4 regions of the Bacteroides sp. QWL-09 genome follow, and region 4 is predicted to be linked to each of the others. Evidence: riboswitches for the same ligand, from Rfam matches in the RefSeq annotation. Region 4 holds a riboswitch; each other region holds the start of a gene.
The links. A riboswitch is a leader RNA that binds a small molecule or an ion and turns the genes downstream of it on or off. The one in region 4 is predicted to bind cobalamin.
Positions count from the first base shown of each region.

Region 1: it holds a riboswitch for cobalamin, as region 4 does, so the genes downstream of both, AC4PG5_RS05100 (TonB-dependent receptor plug domain-containing protein) here and AC4PG5_RS03910 (putative transporter) in region 4, are expected to answer to the same signal.
Region 2: it holds a riboswitch for cobalamin, as region 4 does, so the genes downstream of both, AC4PG5_RS02390 (TonB-dependent receptor plug domain-containing protein) here and AC4PG5_RS03910 (putative transporter) in region 4, are expected to answer to the same signal.
Region 3: it holds a riboswitch for cobalamin, as region 4 does, so the genes downstream of both, AC4PG5_RS12950 (anaerobic ribonucleoside triphosphate reductase) here and AC4PG5_RS03910 (putative transporter) in region 4, are expected to answer to the same signal.

Region 1 covers NZ_CM178748.1:1,285,121-1,292,857, reverse strand. The annotation lists gene proS (proline--tRNA ligase) at 1-1,298, opposite strand, end outside; gene AC4PG5_RS05105 (DUF4382 domain-containing protein) at 1,717-2,547, shown strand; cobalamin riboswitch at 2,694-2,896, shown strand; gene AC4PG5_RS05100 (TonB-dependent receptor plug domain-containing protein) at 3,091-5,106, shown strand; gene AC4PG5_RS05095 (YncE family protein) at 5,240-6,343, shown strand; gene AC4PG5_RS05090 (ABC transporter substrate-binding protein) at 6,352-7,488, shown strand; gene AC4PG5_RS05085 (iron chelate uptake ABC transporter family permease subunit) at 7,508-7,737, shown strand, end outside.
Region 2 covers NZ_CM178748.1:611,553-619,289, forward strand. The annotation lists gene AC4PG5_RS02385 (sirohydrochlorin cobaltochelatase) at 1-672, opposite strand, end outside; gene AC4PG5_RS02390 (TonB-dependent receptor plug domain-containing protein) at 675-2,744, opposite strand; cobalamin riboswitch at 2,798-3,021, opposite strand; gene AC4PG5_RS02395 (RNA polymerase sigma-70 factor) at 3,399-3,941, shown strand; gene AC4PG5_RS02400 (sulfatase family protein) at 4,246-5,700, shown strand; gene AC4PG5_RS02405 (sialate O-acetylesterase) at 5,750-6,904, shown strand; gene AC4PG5_RS02410 (sulfatase-like hydrolase/transferase) at 6,895-7,596, shown strand; gene AC4PG5_RS02415 (FecR family protein) at 7,674-7,737, shown strand, end outside.
Region 3 covers NZ_CM178748.1:3,204,663-3,212,399, reverse strand. The annotation lists gene AC4PG5_RS12960 (DUF3858 domain-containing protein) at 1-801, shown strand, start outside; gene AC4PG5_RS12955 (DUF3858 domain-containing protein) at 807-2,708, shown strand; cobalamin riboswitch at 3,021-3,202, shown strand; gene AC4PG5_RS12950 (anaerobic ribonucleoside triphosphate reductase) at 3,237-5,630, shown strand; gene nrdG (anaerobic ribonucleoside-triphosphate reductase activating protein) at 5,728-6,186, shown strand; gene AC4PG5_RS12940 (hypothetical protein) at 6,343-6,636, shown strand; gene rseP (RIP metalloprotease RseP) at 6,832-7,737, opposite strand, start outside.
Region 4 covers NZ_CM178748.1:987,893-995,629, reverse strand. The annotation lists partial or broken gene AC4PG5_RS03915 (IS30 family transposase) at 18-770, opposite strand; gene AC4PG5_RS03910 (putative transporter) at 1,110-2,798, opposite strand; cobalamin riboswitch at 3,096-3,296, opposite strand; gene AC4PG5_RS03905 (DUF2461 domain-containing protein) at 3,664-4,329, shown strand; gene AC4PG5_RS03900 (NanQ anomerase/TabA/YiaL family protein) at 4,347-4,793, shown strand; gene AC4PG5_RS03895 (alpha amylase C-terminal domain-containing protein) at 4,811-6,823, shown strand; gene nhaA (Na+/H+ antiporter NhaA) at 6,946-7,737, opposite strand, start outside.

The DNA of each region.
Region 1 (7,737 bases), 300 kb from region 4:
TTTTCTTTGAATTCTTCGTAGCTGTCTACTGCAGTGATGTGAGCGTTACGATGATTCAATGCTTTAGTATAGATGTTGTTTTGGATCTCTTCAAGTAAGTTTTGAACATATTCTTCGATGCCATCGCAAGTAACGGTCTCTTTTTGTAGCGTATCGCGGCGCATCACCTCCATGGTGTTGTTCTCTAAGTCGCGACCACCCATGACTAAACGAACCGGAACACCCTTTAATTCGTAATCGGCAAATTTGAATCCGGGACGCTTGTTGTCGGCATTGTCGTATTTAACCGAGATGCCCATTGCTTTCAGATTCTTCACGATGCCGTCGATCTTTGCATTAATTTGCTGGAGTTGTTCGTCGTTCTTGTAGATCGGAACAATAACCACTTGGATAGGAGCGAGGTGTGGAGGAAGAACCAAACCGTTGTCGTCGGAATGAGTCATGATTAATGCACCCATTAGACGAGTAGATACGCCCCATGAGGTTGCCCAAACATATTCCATCTTGTTTTCTTTGTTCACAAACTGTACGTCGAATGCTTTGGCGAAGTTTTGTCCAAGGAAGTGTGACGTACCACTTTGCAACGCTTTTCCATCTTGCATCATGGCTTCAATGGTGTAGGTGTCGAGTGCACCCGCAAAACGTTCGTTGGCCGACTTAACACCTTTGATTACCGGAACAGCCATGTATTTTTCTGCAAACTCAGAGTAGACGTTCAACATCTTGATGGCTTCTTCTTCTGCTTCTTCACGAGTGGCATGGGCGGTATGACCTTCTTGCCAGAGGAACTCTGCTGTACGAAGGAACAAACGGGTACGCATCTCCCAACGGAAAACGTTTGCCCATTGGTTGCAAAGGATAGGAAGGTCGCGGTACGACTGGATCCAGTTTTTATAGGTGTTCCAAATAATGGTTTCTGAAGTTGGGCGGATGATGAGTTCTTCTTCGAGTTTTGCTGCCGGGTCGACAACAACGCCTGAACCATCTTCTGCATTTTTCAAACGGTAATGAGTCACGACCGCACATTCTTTAGCAAAGCCTTCAACGTGTTCTGCTTCACGGCTTAAGAACGATTTTGGGATAAGAAGTGGAAAGTAAGCATTGACGTGTCCTGTTTCTTTAAACATTGTATCTAAGAAATGTTGCATCTTTTCCCAGATGGCGTATCCGTAAGGTTTGATTACCATACATCCACGTACGGCAGACTGTTCTGCCAAGTCTGCTTTTACCACCAAATCATTGTACCATTGCGAGTAGTTGTCGCTGCGTTTGGTGAGGTCTTTCAATTCTTTTGCCATTATATTATTGTTTTTATAGATTGCAATTAGCCAAATAGGTTGCAAAAATACGAAAAAGCTTTGAACTCTGTCCATAGTTCATGCAATATTTTGAGGAATACTAAGGACGATAGGTTGGCTTTATCCGATTGGAAACTCTTTTACATTTGTTTTTTTATAGATAAACATTTGTTTGATAGGTTTGTTATTTATAGTAAATATGATACTTTTGTTGGGGTAGCACTATTGGTTTTGATACTGTATTCTTTTGAATGATGAGCTTTTGCTTTTTACGGTTGTTGGGATGATGCTTCGTCTGATGTCTGTTTTTAGAAAAGTGTAAGTCTGTTATTACGTTTGATAACCAGATGGTTGTTGCTCCTCTTATGATCATTTATTGATTTTATTTTTAAGTATTTATTTAATAAAACGAAAAAATATGGTAACGCGCTATTTTTTATTTATTCCATTTTTATGCTTGATTTTTTTGCTGCAAGCTTGTAGCAATAATGATCCGGCGTGTAGTTCGACAACAAAAGTCTCTTTTTATATCACTGATGCACCCAAAAGCAAAGATGTGAAATTCTTACATTTAGATGTTCAATCGGTAGACTATTCGGTTTCGGGCGATGAAAAATGGGTGAATCTGGATATTCAACCTAAACAAATTGAATTGTTACAGTTTAATAACGGTAAGGATTCGTTGCTGTCGAATGTTAATTTGAATGAAGGGGAGAAAATCAGTCAGATCAGATTGGTGTTAGGGGATAATAGTACGATCACCTTGTCGGATGGTACGACTCAAAGCATTAAAATTCCTAGTGGACAAACGTCTGGGTTTAAAATCAATGTTCAATCGAATGTTGAGGTGACTAGTGGATATAAAGTGGTGATCGATTTCGATGCCCAACGGTCTATTGTGGCGAAAGGAAACGGCAGCTATTCTTTAAAACCGGTTATTCGAGCTTATATTGAGGCTAACTCTTCGTTTGTTGAGGGCTATTTGACTCCGGATAAACAACAAACTAAAGTTTTCACGGTCAACTCTGCAGGGGATACGATCTCAACCGTTTCGGATACGTTGAATAACAATTACTTTAGACTTCATGGCTTGTTCAGCGGGGCTTATAAGCTTGAAGTTCAGAACTTGGAGGATGGACGTATTGCAACATTACAAGAGGTGGTTAATGTGGTTGGAGGAACGAATGTTTCTTTAGGTAGCTTGGCTATCCCGGCTTATCCTGAAACTGCGCCGAACAATGAACAATAGATCATGAGTCATAAATAGCTGATAACGGTATGGGCAATTAACATAAACGATCGCTATATCTTACTGATGAAGGTGAATTAAGGAATCTAAATGGGATTCTTTAATTCACCTTTTTTTTATCTGCAATTGTGTTATTTATAAAAAAGAGTATCTTTGTGGCGTTTTGTTCCATGTGCCTCTTAAGCATAGGATTAAAAGGGAACGAAGTGTGAATCTTCGACGGTCCCGCCGCTGTAAACTCCTTTAATAGAAGTTGTTTCATTTCTGTTGCCACTGTTCGCTTGTTCGAATGGGAAGGCTGAAGCAACCGGAGAATAGTCAGAAGACCTGCAAAACAAAGCCTCCATCTAGCTTTCGAGGATAAAGCCGGAGAATGATGACTTTCCTTCTAACTCTATCAAGCGTTTTAAGTGGTCATGATCTCTTTCGACTTTCAATCGTTTCGATTGGTTTTATCCTTTTGTGTCTTGGGTGGCGTTTTGAAACTTATCTTGGATAAGATGGGTTTGTTGTGATGAGGATTATGATAGCTTTATAATTGAAATGAAAGATTGGGTTATGATTAAAAACAGGCGACTAGTAGCCGGGATTTTTATCTTGTTGAGTTATGGTTCGGTTGGGGCACAACGTGTCGATACAACCACTGTTCAGCACATTGATGAAGTGACGGTTAAGGCAGTTCGTATGCCTAAGCAGGTGATGGCACCGGTTCCTGTTCAGGCTTTTTCGGCCGATCATATCGAACAGCTTGGTTTGCAGAACATGGCGGATGCCGTTCGTCGCTTTTCCGGAACAACGGTACGTGATTATGGTGGCATCGGGGGACTGAAAACGGTTTCTGTACGAAGCTTGGGTGCTTATCATACCGGAGTAGCTTATGATCAGGTGGCTGTGAGCAATTGTCAGGCAGGGCAGATTGATATCGGTCGATTCTCCTTAGATAATGTAGGGATGGTTTCATTGGCGGTTGGTCAAAATGATAACTTGTTGCAGTCGGCAAGGTTGTATGCTTCGGGAGCGGTGTTGAGCATCTTGTCTGTTCGCCCGGATCCTAGTGAGGCAAAGAAATTTGGTTTTAAGGGACAGGTACGTGTGGGGTCCTTCGGACAAGTGAATCCTTATGTGCGGTTCACACAAAAGGTTGGGCAGCGTACTCTCCTTGCAGTGGATGGCGATTGGATGCGTGCCGATGGAATGTATCCTTTTACGTTGAAGAATGGGGCACTGGTCACTAAAGAGAAACGTGAGAACTCTGATATTACAGCGTGGCACACGGAGGCTAACCTTTATCACACGTTTAAGGCTCAGGCCAAACTGAATGTAAAGGCTTATTATTATAACTCGGAACGAGGGTTACCGAATAGTGTTGTGTATTATACTAGTGGTCGGAACGAACGTCTCTGGGATGAGAATTTTCTTTTGCAGGCGCATTATGAGAAGGTCTTTAATTCACGTTGGAAGATGCAGGCGCAAGCGAAATATGACTATTCGTGGAATAAATACGCGGACTTTAATGTGCAATATGAGAATGGGAAACAGATCGATGTTAACCGACAGAATGAATATTATGGATCGTCTACGTTGCTTTATCAGCCTTTGAAGGAGTTAAGCGTCTCTTTGGCACAAGATGTGGCTTATAATACGTTGGATAAAAACTCTAATATGCCGAATGAGATTAATCCGAGGCGGTGGACTTCTCTGACTGCACTTAATGCTCAGTTGGCATTCGAGCGGGTTACAGTGGTTGGCGGCTTATTGAATACATTCATTTCCAATAAAATACCGGATGGCCAGAAGGTCACTCAAAAATGCCTGACGCCTTCGGTATCGGTTTCTTATCGCCCTTTTCATACGGAATATTTAAATATTCGCGGATTGTATAAACAGAGCTATCGGGTGCCGGCTTTCAATGACCTTTATTATGAACGGTTGGGGAATACCGGCTTGCGTCCGGAAAAGGCAACGGAATATAATTTAGGTCTTGGATGGAGCCGCTCGTTGGGGCGATGGGCGGACTATCTCTCTATTAATGTGGATTTCTTTCACAATGATGTTAAGGATAAGATTGTGGCTTTTCCGCAAATTCCTGTTTCAAAAATGGTGAATTATGGACGGGTCAGTGTGGATGGTGTCGATCTGAATGCTAGCCTTAAGTCACGTTTGTCCGATCATTGGGCGATGGTGGTGAGTGGTGGCTATACGTTCCAGAAAGCCATCAATGTGACGAACAAGGAGGATAAAAACTACAAGGATCAGATTCCTTATACGCCAAAGCATTCCGGCAATGGTAGTGTGACGGCTGAAACGCCTTATGGCATTCTAACTTATTCTTTTATGGCAGTCGGAGAGCGCTATGTCCTGGCTCAAAATCTGCCGGAAAATAGGGTAGATGGTTATTTTGAGCAGAACCTGTCGTATTCGAATAAGTTTAAAATTGGCGCTGTTCGCTTGGGAGCGCAATTCGACTTGGTTAATCTGTTCAATATTCAATATGATGTGATTAAGTTCTATCCGATGCCAGGAAGGCAGTTTAGGCTGACTTTCAAGGTGGAATTATAAAACCCGATGGCTAAGATCGAACGATCGTTATAATCGAATACATCGAATACATCAAATACATCGAATACATCGAATAAATAAAATCGTGAGTCGAATAATAGAATTATAAATATCAATTAATTTAAATAAGTGTATGAGAAAGAAGAATTTGTTTTTTAGTTTACTTGGTTTGTTAACTCTCTTAATGAGTTTTACTTCTTGTAGCAATGAGGATGATAGTTGGAATGATATAGGTTCGGTAGTTGAATTGCCTCGAACAAGAGCTTTTGTTTTGAATTCAGGCTCTTATAATGGTAACAATTCTGGTTTGGCTTTTTATGCGCCAAATAAGAATGCTGATTTTATTAGCAACATTTACCTCAAACAGAATAAAAAGGAACTTGGTGATACCGGACAATCAATGATTGAAGAGGATGGCTATATGTATATATTGGCCTATGGCTCTAAACGATTGGTTAAACTAAATTCTGCGGGAGTGGAAATCGGAAGTTTATCGTTCTCGAACTTGGATGGTGGACCTCGTGATTTGGTTTATGTGGATGGTAAGCTTTATGTCACCCTTTATAGTGGAAAAGTGGCTCGCATCAATACTGAGACTCTTGTTCTTGAGGATTATGTTGCTGTGGGACTGGCACCTGAAAACATTGTAACAGTGAACGGTAAGCTTTATGTGGCTATCTGTGGCTGGACTAGTGATCATAAAATTTATGATAAGAAAGTGGTAGAAGTTGATATTAATACTTTTAAAGTGAGCAAAGAGATTGAAGTGACTGTCAATCCTAATCAGTTGAAGGTGCTTAATGGAAATCTGTTCTTGATTTCATGGGGTAACTGGGGGGATATTGGCTATGATTTACAAAAGATCGACCTTAAGAATAAGACGTATGCGGTCACTCATCTTGGTGTGGCGACTAAGATGACGGCTTATGGCAAATCGCTTTATCTGGTGAACTCGGTGACCGATTGGGTGGCTAAAAAGACGGTTAATACGTTCTTTAGCTATGATGATTCAACCGGTAAGATCATTGATTCTTCTTTCTTGAAGAATGCACCGGAGAAATTGGCTTCAGAGAGTGTGTATATGATGGAGGTGAATCCGAATAATGGAGAGATTTATATTGGGGTTTCTAACTATCAAGCAAATGGTGATATTTATCGTTTCGATGCTTCCGGTCAGTTTATTGAGAAATTCGATTGTGGAGGATTGAATCCGATGGATATGGCTTTCTTTAATTAATCGGTGAGATGAAACAAAACCATTTTTTGGTCCTACTCTGCATGGGGCTTATCGTTCTTTCTTCCTCTTGTGGAGGAGGAAAGACGAAACAGTCGACTCATGCGGGAGAGGCGTTGGAGATGCGTTATGCTCAAAGACTCTCTATCGAGGACTGTGGAAATTATACGAAAGTGGAGGTGCAGAATCCGTGGGATACCGCGAAGATTCTGCAAACTTATTTGTTGGTCGATCGGGAGCAAGCATTGCCCGGCGATTTGCCTAAGGGAGTGGTGGTGCGTACTCCATTGACGAAGAGCGTGATTTATTCGGCTGTGCATTGCAGCTTGATGGATGAGCTTGGTGTTTTTAACGCCATAGCCGGAGTGTGCGACTTGAACTATATCAATTTGGATAAGGTGCAACAGGCTGCTCGTGAGGGTAAATTGCTTAATCTGGGGGATGGACTAGCGCCGGATATTGAGCGGATGATTGATTTGATGCCTGATGCGATTCTGCTTTCGCCGTTTGAGAATAGCGGCGGTCATGGGCGGGTCGAACAGTTGGGAGTGCCGATCATTGAATGTGCCGACTACATGGAGACCTCTCCTTTGGGACGGGCCGAATGGATGCGTTTCTATGGACGTTTGTACGGAGTTGGCGAACGGGCGGATTCGTTATTCGCTACCATTGAAAAGTCGTACCTCGAGCTGAAAGCGTTGGCGACTAAGGTCGATCATCGTCCCACAGTGATCAGCGAACTGAAGAGCGGATCGGCTTGGTATGTGCCGGGTGGACAGAGTTGGATCAGCGTGTTCTATCGCGATGCAGGAGCTGAGTACCTTTTCAAGGAGGACTCGCATAGCGGTTCGGTACCTCTGTCGTTTGAAACGGTGTTCGATAAAGGACAGTTTGCCGATTTTTGGTTGATTAAGTATAATCAATCGATCGATAAGACCTATGCTGAACTTCAACGTGAATATGCACCTTATGCCGGATTCAAAGCGTTTAAAACGCGTGCCATCTATGGATGCAACACGAATACTGTGGGATACTATGAAGAGGTTCCCTATCATCCGGATCTGTTTCTACGCGATCTGATTAAAATTTTTCATCCGTCACTTCTCCCTACGTATAATTCGCGCTTTTTTACTAATTTAGCCGATTGAAACGTAGAATAATAAAATAATGACAACGATCATTCCTTCTGCAAAGGGACTAAAGTATGGGGTAGTGTTGGGATTAGCCCTCTTTATTCTCTTTGCATTTAATTTAGTTTTTGGATCTGTCGACATTCCTCTTCCTATAGTTGGTGATATCCTTTTAGGTCACCCGGTAGAGAAAGAGAGTTGGCGATTTATTATTTTAGAATCGCGGTTGCCTCAAGCGTTGACCGCTTTGTTTTGTGGGGCAGCACT
Region 2 (7,737 bases), 380 kb from region 4:
TTTGTTCCGGTGCAGCATCTTCAACAGGTCATCAAAGGTTGGGTATCCTTCAATGGTGCCCACGTGAATACGTGCATACCCTTTTGCCTTAAACATATAGTCGACCATGGCATAAGTTGCCGTCGCCGGAGTATAAGTGCCATGACCTACAAGAACCAATTGACCTTTCTCCTGATGTCGTTTAGCAATACTCTCTACGACCTCTTCTACATCCTGAGCAGAGTAAAGTAGGGGATTTCCGATACGAATTTCTTTAAAGAAGTCCGAGACTTTAGCGACATCTCGTCTCAGGGATTCCATTTCTATTCCTTCAATGATGTTTGTACTTTGTACGATGATATGAGTATATCCTTCACCACGTAGTTTCAGCAAGGCTTCAATCGGTGCATCTTTTGAGATACCACGCGCTTTGAGGCGACGCATTACGATACGCGAGGTGTAGGCTTCTCTGACTTCTAAGTTCGGGTAAGTCATTTTGACCTGACTATTGATGGCATCGATGGTCTTTCCTCTAGTCTCATCAAAGGTGGTTCCAAAGTGTACCATCAGTATGGCGGCTTTATCACCTTTTGATAAAGTGGACAAGAAATCTGAGGCCTCAAAATTTGTTTTCTCCGAACCGATGAGGTTCAGAGAAAACGATAAAAGTAAGAAGGATAGGAGGACTCTCATAATTACTTATTTAATTTTAGTGTTAGGCTAACATAGGCTGTACGTCCCGGTGATAAGAGAGCATAATTGACCCCATAAGGGCGCTCGTCTATCTTATTTAGAAGATTATTTATTCCGGCACCCAACTCCATATCCAAATGTTTTAATCCCGTAAACGTATGCTTGGTGTTTAAATTCCAGATGCCATATCCGGGGGCATCACCATAGCTGTGACCGGGATGAAAACGTTTGCTTTGAAAGCGACCGTTAAGGTTCAGATTAAGCTGGTAATTGTTCCAGTTATGAGTATAATTTCCAGCCACTGTACCGGTGTGGCGGATCGAACGTGGTACATTATCCCAGACCTCATCTATTTTGTTTCGTGCATAGGCATATGCGTAATTCCCGGAGAGAGAGAATCCTTTGAAAAGTTTGGCTAGGGCATTGATCTCAAATCCTTTAATTAAACCTTTGTCGGCATTTGTGTATGATTTGAGTTGGTCTAAGACTTGAATTTCTGATTCTGAAATCCCAGCTGCTCTAGCTTGGTTAAGTATTGCATTTACTTGCTCTTGCGGGAGAACTGAAAATGGAGTGGTTACACTTGAAATCATATTAGAAATTTGGTTGATGTAACCTGTGGCCGATAAGCTAAGCCAATTGGCGTTATATTCTACATTCAAAGAAACGTATTGACTATGTTCCGGTTTTAAACGAGTGTTGCCTAATGTGATGGTTTTCGTGCGATTGAGTAAATAGTAAAGTTCATCCAATCCTGGTGCACGATAACCGGCTGAATAGGTGCCTCGAACGTTGATCGGTCCATTGGAATACATTAAAGCTAATTTGGGGCTTAGTCGGCCTTTAGCCGTTTCATGATAATCGTATCTTGCTCCGGCTATGGTTTTGAAGTGATCGGCTAGTTTCATTTCGTGTTGTACGTATCCGGCTAAGGTATAAACGGCCTTATCAACTCCGGCAGATGGACGATCTAAACTTTCTGAGCGATAATCGAGACCAAATACCGTTTGACTATTGTCGAAAAAGCTGAATATCCCTTTGGCTTCTGCTTCATAGAAACGTTGAGTCTTCACTTTGTTATAGTCTCCAACTTCATAATTCTTCGCTTTAGGTATACGAATATATTTATAGTTTTGCAGGTAGTTATCGTTAACCAAATCGAGTGTAATAGACGATTTTTTGCTCAATAGATAACGTCCTCCAACCCCTACATTGTACGATTCATAGTGTAAGTCGTAGTCGGAACTGCCGTAAACGGTCGACTCGGCGACCGGACGATCCGTTAATTTCCAATAATATCCTCCATTGGCATATAGCGAGAGCTTATCGGTTGGGCGGTAAGTGAACTTTTGGTTGATCAAGTTCGAATGGAAACCGGTGGACATGAGTCCTACCGTAGGAATTAACGAAATATTGCCTTTTCGGTCGGCGGAATAGGCTTCATCATTCGTACGCCAACTGTCACTTTGGTCGTGCTTGTAAGTGGTGTATGAACCGAACTTCTCGTTAGCAATATTGGCGTTAACCGATTGTGTGAATTGTCCGTAGCCTTCGTATCGAGTGGAAGAGCTAACTTGCATTACATTTTTAGGTTCATCGGTGATGATATTAATCACTCCGGCAATGGCATCCGATCCGTAAAGTGATGAACCAGCTCCATTGAGTATCTCAATACGTTTCACTCGACTTAAATCGATACGTGACAAGTCGATATTGTTAGCGACATCGCCAATCAGCTTTCGTCCGTTAATTAGAATGAGCACGTATTTATTCGACAATCCGTTCATCATTAAATAAGAACCCATACTGTTGGTTGAAAATGAAAGTGAAGGTACAAGCATGGTCATTGCTTGTTGAAAGTCTGTGATTCCGGCTTTTTTAATGTCGGCTGCAGTCACAACTGAAACGGGAGCCGGTGTGCTTTTTAAGCGTTGATGAGTACCTGTACCGGTAACTACAATAGGGTTTAAATCGACCGTTAACTCTTGGTTGGTTGTTGTCGGGTGCTGTGCCATTACTCCCAAAGCAGCATAACCTCCTAATAAGGCTGCTACTAAGCATCTTTTTCTCATGGATGTTTTTTGATAAATGTTAATAAATACCCTCCTGACCCCGGGATGGCTTGATTATTTGCTTTGTGTAGGCAGGTTTCCTGACTTATTCTGTTGAAAGAGATAACCTTCCCGTTAATGACTAAAATTAACAGTGGTAAGCAGAACTTCTTTCAACTGCTCCATCTTTTGAAGAAATAGAAATTACAGTAGCGGGCACTGTTTCGGTCTCTCACCGAATTCCCTTTTATCTGTTATATGGAAAATATAACAGATCACCTAAACGCCGCCAAAGATAGTAAATCTGTTGAATAGTAAAAATCTGTTTGATAAAAAAGGAACAATAATTGTCTAATTCATAGATATACTGATTTAAAAAAGTATGTTCTGTGGTATACTTATGAATTGCAGATTGTGCTAGCCTCTATTAATGGGAAGTCTGATCAAATTTCAATGGAATTTTTGCCAATATACTGGGCCTTTTCTGCTAAAAGGAGTAACGTCTATGTAACTTCTTTTTGCTTTTATAATGATTTACAAATTAGTTGGTTAACACTGTTTTTATGTTTTTGGGAAAAAATGTAAATAACACCTTATTACGGGATTTTCTTGTTTTTTCTTTCAAAAGCGTTTATTTTTGGCCTTTAATTAAGAAATAGTAACCTGAAATCCCTGATGATGAGTCTGGAAGAATCACGCAAAAAAAGGAAGTTTGAGCAGTTTTTTATTCAGACTTATCCGAAGGTCAAAGCTTTCGCATGTAAGATTTTACATTCGGAGGAGGATGCGGAAGATATTGCGCAAGATATATTCGTCAAATTATGGGATAATACTCAACTTTGGGAGAGTAAAGAAACATGGGATAGCTACATTTACGTAATGACTCGTAATCATATTTACAACTTTCTTAAGCATAAATCTATCGAACTTAACTATCAGGAAAGATGCACAAAAGAGGATTGCTTCTCTTCTGAGTTTGATATTCACGACCAGCTTCATGCTAAAGAACTTCAACTTCTAATAAAGTTGACATTAGATAATATGCCCGAACAACGAAAAAAGGTTTTTACTATGAGCCGGAAAGACGGCATGAGTAACCAAGAAATCGCTGATCAATTACAACTTTCTATTCGTACAGTCGAACGACATCTCTATTTGGCTCTGCAAGATCTGAAAAAAAACATTTTAATTGTATTTCTTATAACTTTGATTGCGTAGTGAGCTAACCTTCATTGTTTATATAGTATAGGGCTATCAATAGTTCCTTTTTATCTCTTTTATATAATTATGAAAAACATTGATTTTGGTTATGTGGCTGTACAGCCTTCTATTTTCTTTTCAAAGACTATCAACTGTCAATCGGTTGATTACGTATATTCTAGTTTTACTCGATTAATGCCACTTCCAAGGATATCATCATAATCTTTGATTTGCTTTATGCGCTTTCTCTGATAATATATATGTTCCTTCTTATAGCTAAGGACTATAATGAACTCATTTACCAATGTAACTTAATACTATTATGATAAAAATAAATTCTAGATTATTACTATTAACATCTTCACTTGGTGCCACTTCTGTTTTAATGGCTCAACAAACGGCAGCTCCTAATATCATTTTGATTATGGCTGATGATTTAGGCTGGGGAGATGTTGGTTTTAATGGTAATACTTCTATAAAGACCCCTTGTTTAGACCGATTAGCTTCAGAAGGAGTTGTTTTCGAGCAATTTTATTCAGCGGCACCATTATCGTCTCCGACTCGTGCTAGTGTGCTCACGGGAAGGAATGCTTATCGTATGGGCGTATTTGCTCCTAATGTGGGAATCTTACGTCCGGAAGAGAAAACATTACCGGAGATTTTAAAAGAAAACGGATATACTACTGGACATTTTGGAAAATGGCATTTAGGGACTCTAACTTGTGAAGAAAGAGATGCCAATCGAGGTCGACCGGAAAACAAACATTTACTTAATCCACCGGCGGAACATGGATATGATGATGGGTTTGTTACTGAATCTAAGGTACCAAGCTACGATCCAATGTTTGCACCATTATCTAACGATGGACGTTTTTGGGATTATTTATCTGAACATGATGCTCGAAAAGAGTATGGCACATTTTATTGGGATATAAATGGCAAGAAGGTTGTGGATGGGTTAAATGGTGATGACAGCCGAGTAGTAATAGATCGCGTGGTTCCTTTTATAGATCGTGCCTTGAAACAAGGGAAGCCTTTTCTAACTACAGTCTGGTTTCATACACCTCATCTACCTTGTGTTGCGGGACCTGAATATGCGTCTATGTACGAGGGGTTGTCGCTAGAGGAAAGAAATTATTATGGTTGTATTACGGCTATGGACGATCAAATCGAACGTCTAATTCAATTTCTAAAACTAAAAGGCGCATATGAGAATACAATCTTGTTTTTTTGTAGTGATAATGGTCCAGAGTTGCGAACCCCTGGTAATGCAGGCCAGTTTAAAGGGGAAAAGCGCTCTTTATATGAAGGAGGTATTCGGGTTCCTGCTTTTATGATAGGAGGAAAAAAGGCTTTGACAGATAAAGTTAAACAACCTTGTAGTACATCTGATTATCTGCCGACTATACTAGATCTAGTTGGAATTAAAAATACGAATCCAGATCAACTGGATGGGGAATCTTTTACTCCATTTTTATATTCAAAAAATGCTTCTCGAAATAAACCACTTGTCTTTTGTTCCGGTAAGCAAGGAGCAGTGGTTACTTCTACCTATAAGTTATATTATAACGAAGGCAAATATGAATTGTATGATTTGAAGCAAGATCCTATGGAACAACTTGATATTAGTGCTTCCCATTCTGATGAAGTAAAGAAATTGTCTGATTATTTACATCAGGAGTTATCGGCATATCGTCGTTCATTTGAAGGAGAGGAATATGGAAAAACTTCGGTGAACCGGATGAATCAAAAGTGGGAGGGAATCTTTGAAAAGTAAAGGTGAGCGTCTTTGTTTTATTGAGTCATGATCTCAATTTATTTAAAGTATGAAAAGATCTTTATTCTTCTTGTTTAGTCTTTTATTCTGGGTTTCAAACTCAGAAGGAAAGGTGAAATTGTCGAGTGTTCTAGGCAACCATATGGTTCTTCAACAGCACTCTTTGGTGAAACTTAGTGGACGTGCTGATTTAAATGCTACAGTGAAAATTATCACGTCGTGGGATAATAAGACTTATTTAGCTTCAGTAGAGAAAGATGGAACATGGAATGTGGAGGTCGTTACTCAAGCAGCAGGCGGTCCATATACCATTACATTCAATGATGGAGATCTACTTACTTTATGTGATATTTATATAGGAGAAGTGTGGTTATGTTCTGGGCAATCTAATATGGCTATGCCAATGAAGGGATTTGGAGCACAACCTGTATTTCAATCAAATGAGGTCATAGCTAATGTAGACGAGCGGTTACCGATACGTTTGTTTACTGTGGAACGTGCTGCTTCGAAAATGCGTTTGGATGAATGTAAAGGCGATTGGAAACTTCATACCTCTGAGAATGTGGCTGATTTTAGTGCAACAGCTTATTTCTTTGGGTATCAGCTGTATTGTTCATTACATGTTCCTATCGGTTTGATACAAACATCTTGGGGTGGCTCTAAAATCGAATCATGGATGTCACCTGAAAGTCTAGATATCTATCCGGAAATCTCTAGGAAACATTTAATGGACAATGTTACACCGGAGCAACCTCATCGATTGGCTTCCATGCTTTACAATGCAATGCTATATCCTTTGAAAGATGTTTGTTTTAAAGGATGGATATGGTATCAAGGTGAAGCTAATCGAAATGACGCTGATCTGTATCAGAAGTTACTCTGTACGTTTGTAGAGGACTGGCGTACTTTATTTAAAAAGAAAGATCTCCCTTTTTATTATGTTCAAATAGCCCCTTTCGACTATAAAGAGAAACCTTTGTCAGGGGCATTATTACGTGAAGCTCAGTTTAATTGTGAGAAGAAAATCCCTCATTCCGGAATGACTGTTTTGATGGATGCAGGTGATTCGGCTTGTATTCATCCGGCTCATAAGCAAAAAGCCGGAGAACGTTTAGCTTATTGGGCCTTGTCAAAGACCTATGAGAAAAAAGCTATTGTGAGCATAAAGAGTCCCCTTTTTTCGTTTACTATCCGATGGCATTGACACATTGCCCATTTGTCTCTACACCCGATTCAGAAGAATGGCTCCCACTGCGTTCTTCCACTTATAAAGGGAATTCAGTACACTTTCCCGATATGGTGGAATACACTGATAAGTTGGTTGGACGTGTCCTAAAGCAATTGGATGAATTGCACCTTAGAGATAATACCCTCATCATTTTCACGGGTGATAACGGAACAGATAGTCCCGTGGTTTCTATGTTAAATGGGAAACCCTATCCCGGAGGCAAAGGAAAAACGATCGATTCCGGAACCCATGTGCCATTGATTGTATCTTGTCCGAAAGGTGAAACGGGAACCGTTAATGATCGATTGATCGATTTTACAGATTTTCTGCCGACTTTGTGTGATGTTGCCGGAATAGAATGTCCTGCAGATTCAAAGATAGATGGAAACAGTTTCTATCCTCAATTGTACGGGAAAAAGTCAGGGGCAAGAGAGTGGATTTACTGTTGGTATGCTCCACGACAAGTGTTTGACGAAAAAGCGACGGTTTTTGCACGCAATAGGAAATATAAACTCTATCGGACAGGAGAATTCTATGACGTAGAAAATGATTTTTATGAAAAATATTCTATTGCAGAACAAACTATGACTAAAAAGCAAAAGAAAATATTTAGAGCTTTGCGAGCGGTTATTAACGGATATGAAGACGTTGCAAAGAAAAAAAGATAAAATCTTAAACAAAAAGATGTTTCTTGTTGAGTAAATTTAGTTGCTTAGTTGTCTTTTAAATATATAAAGAAAAAAAGATGAAAGATTATATCAGACAGATTATCCGAGTATTCACAAGCTCTTCTCATAATGAAGCCATTA
Region 3 (7,737 bases), 1.2 Mb from region 4:
ATTGCCATTGCTGACACCGATAGTACTTTAGTCTATCTTGACGGTTCCTCAAATACCGGATTCTTAAACATTCTGCCTCCCAATTTAATGGTAGAGCGAGCACATGTCATCGGTCACAAAAATGGAGAGACCTGGGTCAACCTCAGTCAGTGTGGGAAAAGCTTATTAAGAGGTGCTGTCAATGCAACAATAGCATCCAACGGAATCATTTCCGGTCAACGCCAAACCAAATACATCGGTCAATATGCTTCAGGTATTCGTAAAGAATATCATAGTGTAAAAGATAGTAGCGAATTTATTCGCAACCTAGAGACCCGAGAGAATATTAAAATTACTCAATTCAATCTAGAAAATATTGACCTATTCTCACCGGAAGTAAAAGAGTCATTCAATTTTGAGAAACAAGCGACACTTAATGGCGATCTCATTTATGTTAATCCACTAATCTTTCTGCATATGAGTAAATGTCCATTTACAGACGTACAAAGAAATTTACCCCTCGAGATGCCTTATCAAGAAGAATACTCTTTATCCGTTATATTAAGAATTCCAGAAGGTTATACCGTGGACGAACTACCAAAATCTACAAGTATTAATTCTGAAGATGGACAGTCAATTTGTCGCTACTACTCTGCTGTAAACCAACAAACAGTCTCCATCAAATACGTATTCAAACAAAACAAACTCTTGTATCTATCAACAGAATATCCTAGTTTGAAAAAATTCTTCGAGACCATTGTTGAAAAGAATAATGAAATGTTGGTTCTCAAAAAGGCAGATGCAAATAACCAAACGTTATAATTCATATGAAATCCATTCAAACAGTTATACCTCTTTTAATAGCAATATGTCTGTGTAGTAGTTTACCTCTTCACGCACAAGATCTGACTAAAAATGCTTACTCTATTATTAAGAATCATCAGATTACAATTGTTTGCAAGTCGAAAACTCAAAGTCTAAATAAGGAAAGTCTAACGATTACAATACTCAATGAAAAAGGACTTGAAGCCACTAAGTTTGTGTGTAATTGTGACCAATTTAATTCCTTAAAAAGTTTTTCCGGCGAATTATTCAATGCCTCAGGTAAACGAGTGAGAAAAATTAAAAAGTCCGATTTACAACGGACCGAGTACTCTGGTTCGGCCTTGAGCACAGACGATTATTTCTTTTTTTACGAATGTAATTACCCTGTTTACCCATTTACCGTGACTTATGAATGGGAAACAGAGTGTAATGACGGGATTATTGGTTTCACTCCATTTGTTCCGCAAACAGATTACAACCAGAGTATAGAAAAAGCAGAATACGACCTAGAGTACCCAAGCGATATGGAATGTAACATTCGCGTCCTATCTCCAACCAAAGATCTGATTAAGATCGAACGATCGAAAGGAGAAAAAGGAGAAAATAGGATTAAAGCCACGGCTTCAAACCTCGCAGCCATAGAAGAAGAACCATTCTCTTTGCCACTGAAGAACCTTATCCCCTATGTTTATCTAACACCAACAGATTTTGTCTATGACAAAACCACCGGATGCTTAAAGGATTGGCAAAGTTTTGGAAATTGGACTCAACAATTACTAAACGGACGCGACGAACTCACTGACGCCATGAAACAGCGAGTACATGAATTGACCGCCCATTGCAAAAGCGACAGAGAAAAAGTGAAAGCCATTTACGACTATTTAGCAAAAACCACCCGATATGTCAGCATACAGTTGGGTATAGGTGGATTCCAACCGGCACCGGCAAGTGAAGTAGCAGAATTTGGGTTTGGCGATTGCAAAGCACTGTCAAATTACACTAAAGCAATGCTGAAAGAATTAGGCATCCCTTCTACCTACACCGTCATTAGCACAACCAACAGTCGTCTAATTCCTGATTTCGCCAGTGCCAACCAGATGAATCACATCATTTTACAAGTTCCTCTCCCCCAAGATACCTTGTGGTTAGAATGCACCAACCCTAGACTTCCTTTTGGATATATCCATCAGCAAATAGCGGGACACGACGGACTATTGATTACCCCGGAAGGAGGAAAGGTTTATCGCCTTCCGCTTTATCCGGACTCTCTCAACACCCAAAACAACAAAGCCACGGTAAGTATATCGCCAACCGGATCGGCAACGATCACAGTAGAAGAAATCTCCCGTTTATTCCAATATGACCATCAGTCAGGAATCATAGACTTAGAACCGAATAAACAAAAAGATGCACTTCGAGAAGAAATCAAGCTCACCCATGCTATGATTGATCAAATCAAAATTAAAGAGAATAAAACCGATCATCCGGAAATCACGATCGATTACCAGATTCAAACCGATCAATATGGGCATAAAACGGGCAATCGCCTCTTTATCCCCACCAATATTTTCCGTCGTAGCTTTTATAACCCGCCATTAACGACTCGTCATTCACCGATATCCATCGGTTATGGCTACCATGACACCGACAGTATACGCATCAAAATACCGAATGGATACAGTGTGGAAGGTTATCCCAAAAGCATAGAGATGAAAAGCAAATTTGGAACGTTTAAGTCCTCAATCTCCATTCATGAAAACGAGATCGTTGCCACTTACCGCTTATTAATGCACAAAGGAGTATATTCCAAAGACGACTACATAGAATTCATCGCCTTTCGAAAAATCATTTCTGAACAATACAGCGGAAAAGTCGTCTTGAAAAAAGACAATCCCACACAATAGGACAGCTAAGAAAATCAATCAATAGCAAAAGATTCATCTAACAAAAGTCGCTATAACAAAATAATAGGTTATAGCGACTTTTGTTCATATCAACACTCTATCCAACTCTCCAAAACCTTAAGACTCCAAAGTCTCAAAACTAAAAAGCTTATAAACTAAAATCGAACCACCCCCTTAATAAAAAAAGAGAAATTTCACAGCGATTTTCACTAAAAAAGTTTTCCAAAACGGAAAACTTTAGATATCAACAAGAAAGAAAAGTTGCCCAAAAAAACTTCAATATATAGACTTGTTTTTATAGATAGAACTTCTATCTTTGTAATCGATTACGGTACTAAAAGCGACTTAGTCATGAGGGAACGCTGTGTAATTCGGCGACAGTACCCGCTGCTGTAATTCTCTAGGAATCCGCACATTACGTCACTTTGTCAAGACATGGGAAGGCGTGCGAAGGAGAGATAAGTCAGAAGACCTGCCACAATCAAACAGAAGAAACATTATTGTCTAACACTTTCGGGAGTTAAAGTTATGAACTACGCAGAAATTTGTATCATCAAACGCGATGGTAAGAGAGAAGATTTCTCTATTAGCAAAATCAAGAACGCCATCGGAAAAGCATTCAATGCTACAGGAATTAAAGACGAGCAACAACTTATCGCCGATATCACGATGAGTGTAATCGACAAGTTTACCGCTCCAACCATCACTGTTGAAGAGATTCAAGACTTGGTTGAGAAGGAACTGATGAAAAACCGTCCTGAGGTTGCTAAAAAGTATATCATCTACCGCGAATGGCGAAACACCGAACGCGGTAAAAAAACTCAAATGAAACAAATCATGGATGGTATTGTAGCTATTGACAAGAATGATGTCAATCTAAGCAATGCCAACATGAGCAGTCACACGCCTGCTGGGCAAATGATGACATTTGCTTCGGAAGTCACGAAAGACTATACCTATCGCTATCTATTGCCGAAACGATTTGCCGAAGCTCATCAACTTGGTGATATCCATATTCACGATTTAGATTACTACCCCACTAAAACCACAACGTGCATACAATACGATATGGACGATTTGTTCGAACGGGGGTTCCGAACTAAAAATGGAAGCATACGTACCCCACAGAGCATTCAAAGTTATGCGACATTGGCAACGATTATCTTCCAGACCAACCAAAACGAACAACATGGAGGACAGGCCATTCCGGCATTCGATTTCTTCATGGCTAAAGGGGTTGGCAAGTCGTTCCGTAAACATTTAACCTCACTATTGAGTTTCTGCTCGTTAATCGAACAAAACCTAACTTTGGAGGAGAAAGAGATCCGTCAGTTAGTGGAATTACACCTGCCCTCACTCCGCAACAGCGAAGCCGAACGCAATGCGCTATGCGACGCTCTCGGCAAAATAGGAGCAACCATCGACGAGCATCATCTACAGCCAATTATCGACAAAGCTTTTGCGCTCACCCGCAAAGATACCCATCAAGCCATGGAAGGGTTTATCCATAACCTGAACACCATGCACTCTAGAGGAGGAAACCAAGTGGTTTTCAGTTCCATCAATTATGGAACAGACACCTCAGCCGAAGGCCGTATGGTGATCGAAGAACTTCTTAAAGCCACCATCGAAGGATTAGGTACCAGAGGTGAAGTACCCGTTTTCCCAATCCAGATCTTTAAAGTGAAAGACGGCATCTCCTATTCAGAGCAAGACTTCGAGAAAGCGATGAAAGCAAGCACCATCGAAGAAGCGATGCAGCTAACCTACGACACGCCCAACTTCGACTTGATGCTGAAAGCTTGTCAGACCACCTCAAAAGCGCTATTCCCGAACTTTATGTTCCTCGATACCCCATTCAACACCAACGACAAGTGGGATGCCAACGATCCAAAACGCTACCGCTACGAATTGGCAACCATGGGATGCCGCACACGCGTTTACGAAAATATCTGGGGAGAGAAAAGCTCTTTAGGTCGTGGTAATCTCTCGTTCACCACCATGAACTTGCCAAGATTGGCCATTGAAGCCCGGATCAAAGCAGAAGGCATGGTTGAAGACCAACACCATCAAGAGGCTATCGAACAAAAAGCGAAAGACTGTTTCTTAGAGATGGTACATGAAAAAGCCACGCTCATTGCCGAACAACTCAACGAACGCTATCAATACCAACGCACAGCGCTGGCTTGTCAATTCCCATTCATGATGGCCAACGACGTTTGGAAAGGTGGAGCCAACCTTCATCCCGACGAACAAGTCGGCGATGTTCTTCGCAGTGGAACATTAGGAATTGGATTCATCGGTGGACACAACGCCATGATGGCCCTTTACGGTAAAGGACACGGCCACTGTTCGAAAGCTTGGGAGACGCTTTATGCAGCCGTTGAAGAGATGAACAAAGTAGCAAACGATTATAAAGAACGCTACCAACTGAACTATTCGGTCTTGGCTACACCTGCAGAAGGCTTGTCCGGTCGTTTCACAAGGATGGACCGCCGCAAATATGGGGTGATAGAAGGAGTGACCGATCGCGATTATTACATCAACTCTTTCCATGTCGATGTCAAAGAACCGATCAACATCGTCGAAAAAATAAAATGCGAAGCCCCATTCCATGCCATCACTAAGGGAGGACACATTACTTACGTCGAACTAGATGGTGAAGCTCAGAAGAATGTGCGTGCTATCGTTAAGATCGTTAAAGTCATGCACGACCAAGGCATCGGTTACGGATCGATCAACCACCCGGTAGACACGTGTAACGATTGTGGCTATAAAGGGGTGATATACGATAAATGTCCGGTTTGTCAGAGCGAGAACATCCTTCGCATGCGCCGCATCACCGGTTATCTGACCGGCGATTTAAATTCGTGGAACTCAGCCAAGAGAGCTGAAGAGCACGACCGTGTAAAACACGGATAATTCATCAACCCTTTTTTATTGGACAACATGGTCTGCTTTTCCGTGCGGAAAGTGAACCATGTTGTTTTCATCTTTATCGTAGAGCACTAGACCCACAATGAATCTCTTAAATACCTATTCAGAAACCATTGTCGATGGCGAAGGCATCAGATACTCCATTTATCTGGCAGGCTGTTCGCACCATTGCCCGGGCTGCCATAACCCCGAGAGTTGGAATCCCTGTGCCGGTCATCCGCTGACAGAGGAGATGACCACCGACATTATTGCCGAAATCAACGCTAACCCCTTGCTCGACGGCGTCACCCTATCGGGCGGTGATCCATTCTATCATCCGGAAGAGTTGCTAACCTTGGCACAACGACTCAAGGCCGAAACTCAACAGAACATTTGGTGTTATACCGGATACACCTACGAAGAAATCAAAAACGATCCCAAACTTTATGCCGTCCTTCAATACATCGATGTGCTCGTCGACGGTCGGTTTGAACAGGATCTTTATTCCCCTTTCCTAGAGTTTCGAGGCAGCAGCAACCAGCGCATTCTCCATCTCAAATAAGGGAAGAAGCGTCGTACATGGTCCGAAGAAAATAAGCCGATACAATTAAGTCTAATCGAACCTTGTATAATCGCAACTAAAAGGCAATTAGCCGTTTTGTCCATAGCTGGAGTTGAGCCCTCGTTCGAGGGCTCTTCGGTTTTCGTTCGAGGGCTCATGGGCCCACCTTCGAGGGCTGAAGAGCCTTCGTTCGAGGGCTCAAAAAATCCGACGGCATCACCGGCTAATGAAACGCTGCTAACGATTAAGATCAAGGAGACAGCCACTAAGATCAACAAGAGCATTCGCTCAGACACCGTGATAATCAACTCACGATCGATTCGCCGCCCATTCACGATCGCTTCGACATTACTCCACTGTTATTCCACCATTACTGCATCATCACTACACCACCATTTCAGCATCATTTCAGCATCACTTCAGCATTACTCCACCATCGCCTCACCGTAACTTCTAACAATTATCGCACACCATCATCAGCTATTTAGAGTAAGAGCGTAAAATTTTAAAAAGAACAATCCCTTTATTTCATTCTTCGACTAACGCCCAAAGGATGAAATAAAGGGATGCATTATAATCAAGAGAAAGCGATCGATCTCGTCCTTCTCTCTTGATTGGATAGAGCAAAAGGCTCAGACCACTCTTTTAAAAGAAGAAGCGCAAAATATCGTTTAGATTCGCCCAAAGCAGTAAGCCAAACAATAAGATCATACCTCCCATTTGCGCATATTCCATGAACTTCTCACTCGGTTTGCGACGAGCAATGATCTCATAGAATAAGAACAAAACATGTCCGCCGTCTAATGCCGGAATAGGGAGAATATTCATAAAGGCTAGAATAATCGATAAGAAAGCAGTCATATACCAGAACTGATGCCAATCCCAAGTTGCCGGGAAGATACTGCCTAAAGTACCAAAGCCACCTAACTGTTTAGCGCCCTCTTTCGAGAAGACATATTTCATGTTACTCACATAGCCCTTTAACGTTTTCACGCCTAAACTAATCCCCGCAGGAAAAGACTCCAAGAATGTATAGTTTTTCTTGATAGTAGGCAACAGCTTAGTGGTTTCCATACGAGCAATCACTCCCATCTTATAGGCCGAGTCTACACGCATAGTCAATGTATCGATCACTCCCGCACGACTATAAGTTAATGCGAAAAGATGATTATCGACCGAATCATTAGCCACCGATGCTTTACCCTGGCGGCGTTGTTCCATCTCATATAAGAAATCAGAGAATGAAATCGACTGTCCATCCATGGCAATAATGCTATCGCCAACCTGAAGTCCCGCAGCAGCTGCCGGAGAGTTAAGGACTAAACTATCGACCACATAAGGAATGCGATAGTTAGCAAAACGTACACTATCGGTCATCAAACGTTGCATCATATCTTCCGGAATATTGATCGATACCTCTTGGCCTTCGCGAAGCACGGTTACCGCACTCGACTCCACCAACTGACTCATCATATCCCCATCGTATCGTTCGAAGGCTTTCCCATCGGCCGACAATAAGATATCACCATCTCTAAAACCAATTGTTTTAGC
Region 4 (7,737 bases):
AAATATGGCAGCTGAATTCAAGCGGATAATGCAATCTCCTTGTAATCCATATTAGTTAATTCTTTAAATTTCTCTTTTGGAGTCATATAACCTAATCTCTTTCTCGTTCTTGAGTTTAAGATATTTTGAACCTGCACCACTTGTTCATGAGTTATATCTCCGAAGTCTGTACCTTTTGGGAAGTATTGCCTTATGAGGCCATTTTTGTTCTTGTTGGCTCCTCTCTCCCAAGAATGGTATGGCTTTGCAAAGTAAATGGAAATATCCAAATTATCTGCAATCTCTTCGTGAAAACTGAATTCTTTTCCGTTATCAGCCGTTATCGTGTGTATTATGTCCTTGATAGGCAAGAGTGCTTTTATGGCAGCTTCCGTCAGTGGGGCGGCTTCTTTCCCACTGAGTAAACGTATCCACACCAAACTTGTTGTTCTATCATTGATTGTGAGCAATGCTCCCTTATGATTCTTTCCGATAACTGTATCAATCTCTAGATCACCAAATCTAATCTTTTCGTCTACGATGGATGGTCTCTAGTCAATATCAACGGGGTTCTTGATAAGCCTACGTCCATTCGTCTTAGAGCCACGCTTGGTGTAATGCCTGCCACGTCTTCGTAGATGTTTGTAAAGTTCTCCACCTTGCTTTTTGTCGCTCTAAACGTAAAGATAGATAGTTTCGTGAGAGACGCATTCTAAACCTTCCGGCTTCATGCGTCCTGACATCTGTTCAGGGCTATAGTCTTTCTTTAGACGCTCGTCAACACGAGTCCTGTAAAATGAGAGCAAATCACAACTATCTGGGTATTCAAGTGGAAAAGACTAAAGAAATGTGGTGTCCTTGATTGGCAGGTATATCAATGGGAAACACTCGACTTGGTTATTGGCGTGTGGCGCTTAGCCGTCTACTTACATCTGCAATGTCTAACGACAAGTTACGTAGGGTAGGATATACATTACTATCTCAAATGGTATCCATAATAGGAACCGCCAAGTGCGGATCCATATGCTTGATGGTGTGGGAGGTCGAAAACAAAAGTCGGAGAAAACTACTTTAATTTTCTCCGACTCGATTGTTTTTCTATTCAACTAATCCCTATTTATATCCCACATTTAGCTGAACGATAAGATTAGTAGTTGTGCGGTTAGTACCCTTAAGAACATGGTCAAAGGATAAACCGTTGCGTAGCCTACTGCAGGAGCATCGCACGAGGTTAAATCGCTAGAGTAAGCCAATGCCGGTGGATTGGTTGACGAACCCGCCAAGACTCCAATAAGGGTGTAATAGTTCAGTTTGAAGACGTATCGGCCGATTAAACCGGCTATAAGTAAAGGAACGATGGTGATAATGACTCCATAGCCAATCCAAACATATCCTCCGTTATAGATAATGGTATTTACAAAGCCTTCTCCCGCACCTAAACCGACACAAGCTAAGAAGATGGATATACCGATCTCGCGAAGCATTAGGTTCGCACTCATCGTGGTATAAGTGATGAGCTTATGCTGAGGGCCGAAACGGCTAATAAGAATAGATACGATTAGCGGACCACCTGCCAATCCTAGTTTCACTGGTTGTGGTATGCCTGGGAATACGAAAGGGATGCTACCTAAAATACAACCTAAGGCGATACCTAAGAAGATTGGAATAAGGTTTGGATGGTTCAATCGTTTCAACGAGTTACCAAGAATCTTCTCGGCATGGCTGACGGCTAGTTCTTCTCCCACAATGGTAACGCGGTCGCCCATTTGTAGTTGGAGTTGCGAGGTTGCGACCAAGTCAACTCCCGATCGGTTTACTCGAGTGACGCTTGCTCCAAAATTGTTTCTAATATTTAGCTGTGAAAGTGTTTTGCCGTTTAGCTCCGGTTTGGTGATCAGAATTCGTCGTGAGATCAATTGCTTGTTCGACTCATCCCATTTTACATTGATCTGCTTTCCGAAGAAGAGCGTAATTGCTGCGATATCGATCGGCGTACAAATGATTAAGATCTCATCCGATAGGTGTAGTACGGTCTCGGAGTTCACTAGCTCTTGTTCGTGAACGTCGCCTTTATGACGGATGCGAGAGATCACAAAATCGTGATTGATCAAAGGGCGAACTTCTTTTACGGTTTTGCCTTCTAATGCTTCGTTTCGTATTTCTAACGAGATTCGACGCACGGTGAGCTCTTGGAGGTGTCCTCCTCCTTTAATGGCCTCACCCTCTTCTTCTTTCGTCTTTATGCGTAAGATGTACTTTAACGCAAGGAGAGTACATATAATACCGACAACTCCCAACGGATAAGCGACGGCGTATCCTAAGGCAATCTCCGGTGCATCAATGCCGGTCAAGTCACTATTGGCTTGCTGTGCGGCTCCTAACCCTGGCGTGTTGGTTACTGCACCCGAGAGTATGCCCACCATGGTGGTGATAGGAATACCTGTGATGTAGTGTAAAGCAATGGTGGTGCCGACTCCTAGAAAGACAACGATGATGGCCAGTAAGTTAAGCGTAAGGCCGCCTTTCTTAAAAGCTGAGAAGAAGCCCGGGCCGACTTGTAATCCGATGGAATAGACAAATAGAATCAGTCCAAACTCTTTGAGGAAATGGAGCAAATGCTCGTCGAGGTTGAGGTGGTAGTGACCGAATACTATTCCGACGAATAAAATCCAAGTGATACCTAAGGATATGCCTCCAATCTTGATTTTCCCTAGCATGATTCCGAAAGTAATCACCAGCGAAAGGATAAGTACTGAATGGGCAACGCCCCCACCCCATAAATCGGGATATCCTTGAAATAGATGTGTTAAAAAGTCCATGATATAAATATTTATAATGTTTGTTTTTGGGTAAAATATCCCCGTAGAATCACTTCTACAGGGATATACACATTAAACATACTACAACGGTATATTACCGCATTTTAGAAAATCTAGTCATGTCGCGTTTCGTGTGTTTGTTTTTTTTATAAATGTAAAAGGTTAGCATGGCATTAACGTTATAGCATATGCGGCTACATATTATAGCACGACAATGCAATAATCCAGGCTTTTAAAATAAACGTTTAAAATATAAATGCTTAATTTAGTATTCTATTTCTCTAACCCACGAGTAAAAATAGACTATAATGAATGGCAGGTCTTCTGACTAGCTCCCATTCTGAACCTTCCCAACCTTAATGGTCAGTGGTAAAAGTTATTTTCAGAATGTTTCTTATAGAGCTTCACAGCAGCGGGACTGTTCAGGATTCTCACCTAATTCCCTTTTAATTTGAATAGTAGTAATACTTTTCAAAACCAATTCTCTGCAAAGATAAACCAAAAATTAGATATTACCATCATGATTGGGTCTTTAGATTGGAATGTTTTGCTACTATTTTAAAAAATAACGTTTTTTTAGACGACTTCAGTAAACAAAATAATGGGATGACGTGTTAAGATATTGTGTTTTTCATAGTATTAGATATAAGATTAATTTAATGGGATGTATTTCGCTTGTGAAAGTGGTAGTACATTAAAGAATAGAAGAGTCTGTTCTATTTTTGATAAATGTATTTAGGTAACTGTCTCAAAACAAAAATGTTTTTTGTTTTGAGACAGTCTCTTTTATGGGTTTTGCCTTATTTGCTAGTATGTTTGAAATAAAATGTGTACGTTTGTGTAAGAATATCCAAAATCGTTCAGTATGAATATACCTGTTATTTTTGATTTTTTAAATCAGCTCTCGGCAAACAATAATCGGGATTGGTTTAATGTAAATAGAGCTGAATATGATCGCGTACGCAATGAGTTTGATGTTTTTTTAGAGAAATCTATTTCTCGAATATCTCTGTTTGATGAAACAGTGAAGGGGCTTTCTCCTAAGGAATGTACCTATCGGATTTACAGAGATACCCGCTTTTCTGCAGATAAAACTCCTTATAAGACGCATATGGGGGGATATATAAACTCGATGGGTAAGAAATCACATCACTTCGGTTATTATATCCATTTGGAACCAGGAAAGTCAATGCTGGCCGGGGGAAGCTTATGTTTACCGCCTAATATCCTTAAGGCTGTAAGGGAGTCGATCTATCATAATATAGATGAGTTTGTATCTATTGTGGAAGACGACGCTTTTAAGAAGTTTTTCCCTGTCGTTGGAGAAAATCCATTGAAAACAGCTCCTAAGGGATTTGATCGTAACTTTAAACAGGTTGATTATCTGAAGTTCAGGGAATATACGCCGTGCTATTATGTCCCGGATTCGTTTTTCCTTCAACCTGATGTGCTCGACCGTATAGCGGAGGTTTTTGTTCAGTTTAAGCGCTTTGGAGATTTTATGAATTATACCATTGATGATTTTGAATAATTAATTTTATAAAGAATATGATAGTAGACAAATTAGAAAACCTTAAGCAATATGAATCTTTGCATCCTTTATTTTCAGTAGCTAGGGCTTTTCTTGAATCACACGACTTAGAAACTATGGATTTGGGCAAGATCGAGTTAGAGAAAGATCGCCTAATGGTTAATATTGCGACCACCGGAATTAAGAACCGGGAAGCGGCCAGATTAGAGACTCATCATCAGTTTATCGATATTCAACTTCCGTTATCCGGATCTGAGATCATCGGATATACGCCGTCTAAGGATTGCTCTCCGGCAGACGCACCTTATAATGCTGAGAAGGATATTACCTTTTTTGAAGGTGAGGCGCAGACTTATATCACTCTTCATCCCGGAATGTTTGCCATCTTCTTCCCGGAAGATGGCCATGCTCCAGGCATTACTCCTAAAGAGATAAAGAAGGTGGTTGTGAAAGTCAGAGCATAAATAAATTAAAAGGTTATATGGAAAAGACACTTAAACTTATTCAGAATGATCCTTGGCTGGAGCCTTATAGCAAAGCCATCATGGGCAGATATGATCATGTACGGGAGAAAAAAGCGGAGTTGACCCGTAATGATGAACAGACTTTAAGTGACTTTGCTTCCGGTCATTTGTTTTATGGGTTGCATCGTACGTCCGAAGGCTGGATCTTTCGGGAATGGGCACCAAATGCTACTCGAATTTTTCTGGTTGGGACATTCAATCACTGGGAAGAGAGAGCAGAATATGAATTGAAAAGTATCGGTCATGGCAATTGGCAGGTCTTGATTCCGTTGGAGGTTCTGGCTCATGGTGATTTGTATAAACTGAAGGTTTATTGGCACGGCGGGTGCGGCGATCGAATACCGGCTTGGGCCACTCGTGTGGTTCAAGATTCGTCGACTGCGATCTTTTCTGCTCAGGTTTGGGCACCAACCGAACCGTATGTTTTTAAAACGAAGAAATATAAACCGCAAACTTCTCCGCTGTTGATTTATGAATGCCATGTCGGTATGGCTCAACAGGAAGAAAAGGTGGGAACTTATAATGAGTTTCGTGAAAAAGTTCTTCCAAGAATTGCGAAGGACGGCTATAATTGTATACAGGTTATGGCTATACAAGAGCATCCTTATTATGGGAGTTTCGGTTATCATGTATCCAGCTTCTTTGCGCCTTCGTCTCGTTTTGGAACGCCGGATGAGCTGAAGGCGTTGATTGATGAAGCGCACCGATTAGGTATCTCTGTCATCATGGATATTGTGCATTCTCATGCGGTGAAGAATGAAATGGAGGGCTTAGGTAATTTTGCCGGTGATCCGAATCAATACTTCTATCCGAATGAACGACGCGAACATCCGGCTTGGGATTCGCTTTGCTTTGACTATGGTAAAAATGAGGTGCTCCATTTCTTATTGTCTAACTGTAAATATTGGTTGGAAGAGTTCCGCTTTGATGGCTTTCGCTTCGATGGCGTGACTTCAATGCTGTATTATAGTCATGGCTTAGGGGAAGATTTCTGCAATTATGGTGACTATTATAACGGACACCAAGATGATAATGCCATTTGCTATCTGACTTTGGCTAATCAGCTCATTCATGAGATGAATCCTTTGGCTATCACTATTGCTGAGGAGGTTTCCGGTATGCCGGGATTGGCTGTTCCTGTGGCGGATGGTGGTTATGGCTTCGATTATCGCATGGCTATGAATATTCCGGATTATTGGATTAAAACCATCAAGGAAAAGGTGGATGAAGAATGGAAACCTTCTAGCCTATTCTGGGAGGTGACTAATCGCCGAAAGGATGAGAAGACGATCTCTTATGTCGAGAGTCATGATCAGGCTTTGGTGGGCGATAAAACAATTATATTCCGATTGATCGATGCGGATATGTATTGGCATATGCAGATCGGTGACGAGACTTATATGGTGAATCGCGGTATTGCTTTGCATAAGATGATTCGTTTGCTGACGGTGTCGACCATTAATGGCGGATATCTAAACTTCATGGGTAATGAGTTTGGCCATCCTGAATGGATTGACTTTCCGCGTGAAGGTAATGGCTGGTCTTGCCAATATGCTCGACGCCAATGGGACTTGGTCGATAATCAGAACCTGACGTATCATTACATGGGCGATTTTGATGTGGAGATGCTTAAGGTGGTGAAGAGTATAAAGAATTTCCAGAACAGTGAGATTCGTGAGATTTGGCATAACGATCAAGATCAGATCTTGGCTTATCAACGCAAGGATTTGATTTTTGTGTTTAACTTTAATCCTAAGCAGTCGTTTGCTGATTATGGACTTCTGGTTGCTCCGGGCGCTTATGAGGTTGTGCTGAACACGGATAGTAAGGCTTTTGGTGGTTATGGATTCTCCGACGATTCTTTAACTCATTTTACGCTCATCGATCCTCTATATAAGAAGGAGAAGAAGGAATGGTTGAAGTTATACATCCCGTCAAGATCGGCTGTCGTTCTACGAAAAAAGAAATAGTTTTAAAGAAACGGATTGGCATTTTAAATGCTGTCGCTTTAAACCAGCTGACTGAATAAATAAAGAGTCCCTTGAATTTCTTCGTTCAAGGGACTCTCTTTATTTTCGTTAATATGGATCGATCAGCCTTTGGCTTTTGCTGTTTTTGGGAGTACCCAATTCAATACGGCGTATCCGATAATTCCGGAAAGAATGGTGCCCGATATTACTCCAAACTTAGCTTGATTCAACAAGATCGGATGAGTCGTTCCAAACGAGAGATTAGCCACGAAGAGTGAAACGGTAAATCCAATACCTCCAAGTAAGGCTACTCCGGCAATGTTCTTCCAGTTCATTCCCATTGGCATTTGAGTAATGCCACTCTTTATCGTTAACCAAGTGAAGGAATAGATTCCAATGAACTTTCCTAAGAGTAGACCTAAAGCTACTCCAATACTCACCTCTCCTATTAGATCGGCATCGCCGTTGAACATCACTCCGGCGTTTACAAAAGCGAAGAGTGGCAGGATGATGAAGTTGACTGCACCGTGTAGGTTGTCTTCCAACGATTGAAGGGGACTGATCACGCGGTCGGATGCCGATTCTACAGCTTTTAGTTTGGCGATTTGCTGATTGTTTAATACGATATTTTCCTTCTTAGCATCAAGTTCCGGGAAGGTCGAGATCACCGTTCGGATATACTCTACATACTTGGTGACGTTGAGCTGAGGTTTAGCCGGAATAACTAAGGCTAAAAGCACTCCGGAAATGGTACTGTGAATACCGGATTGTAAGAACAGATACCAGATGATCACTCCGACAATCAGATAATATAGTTTTGCTGTAGCTCCATGTTTGCCTATGAAATAGAGGAATACATAAAGTACGGCTGCAACTAATAGATAGCCCCAAGATACGTGCGACGTATAATATAA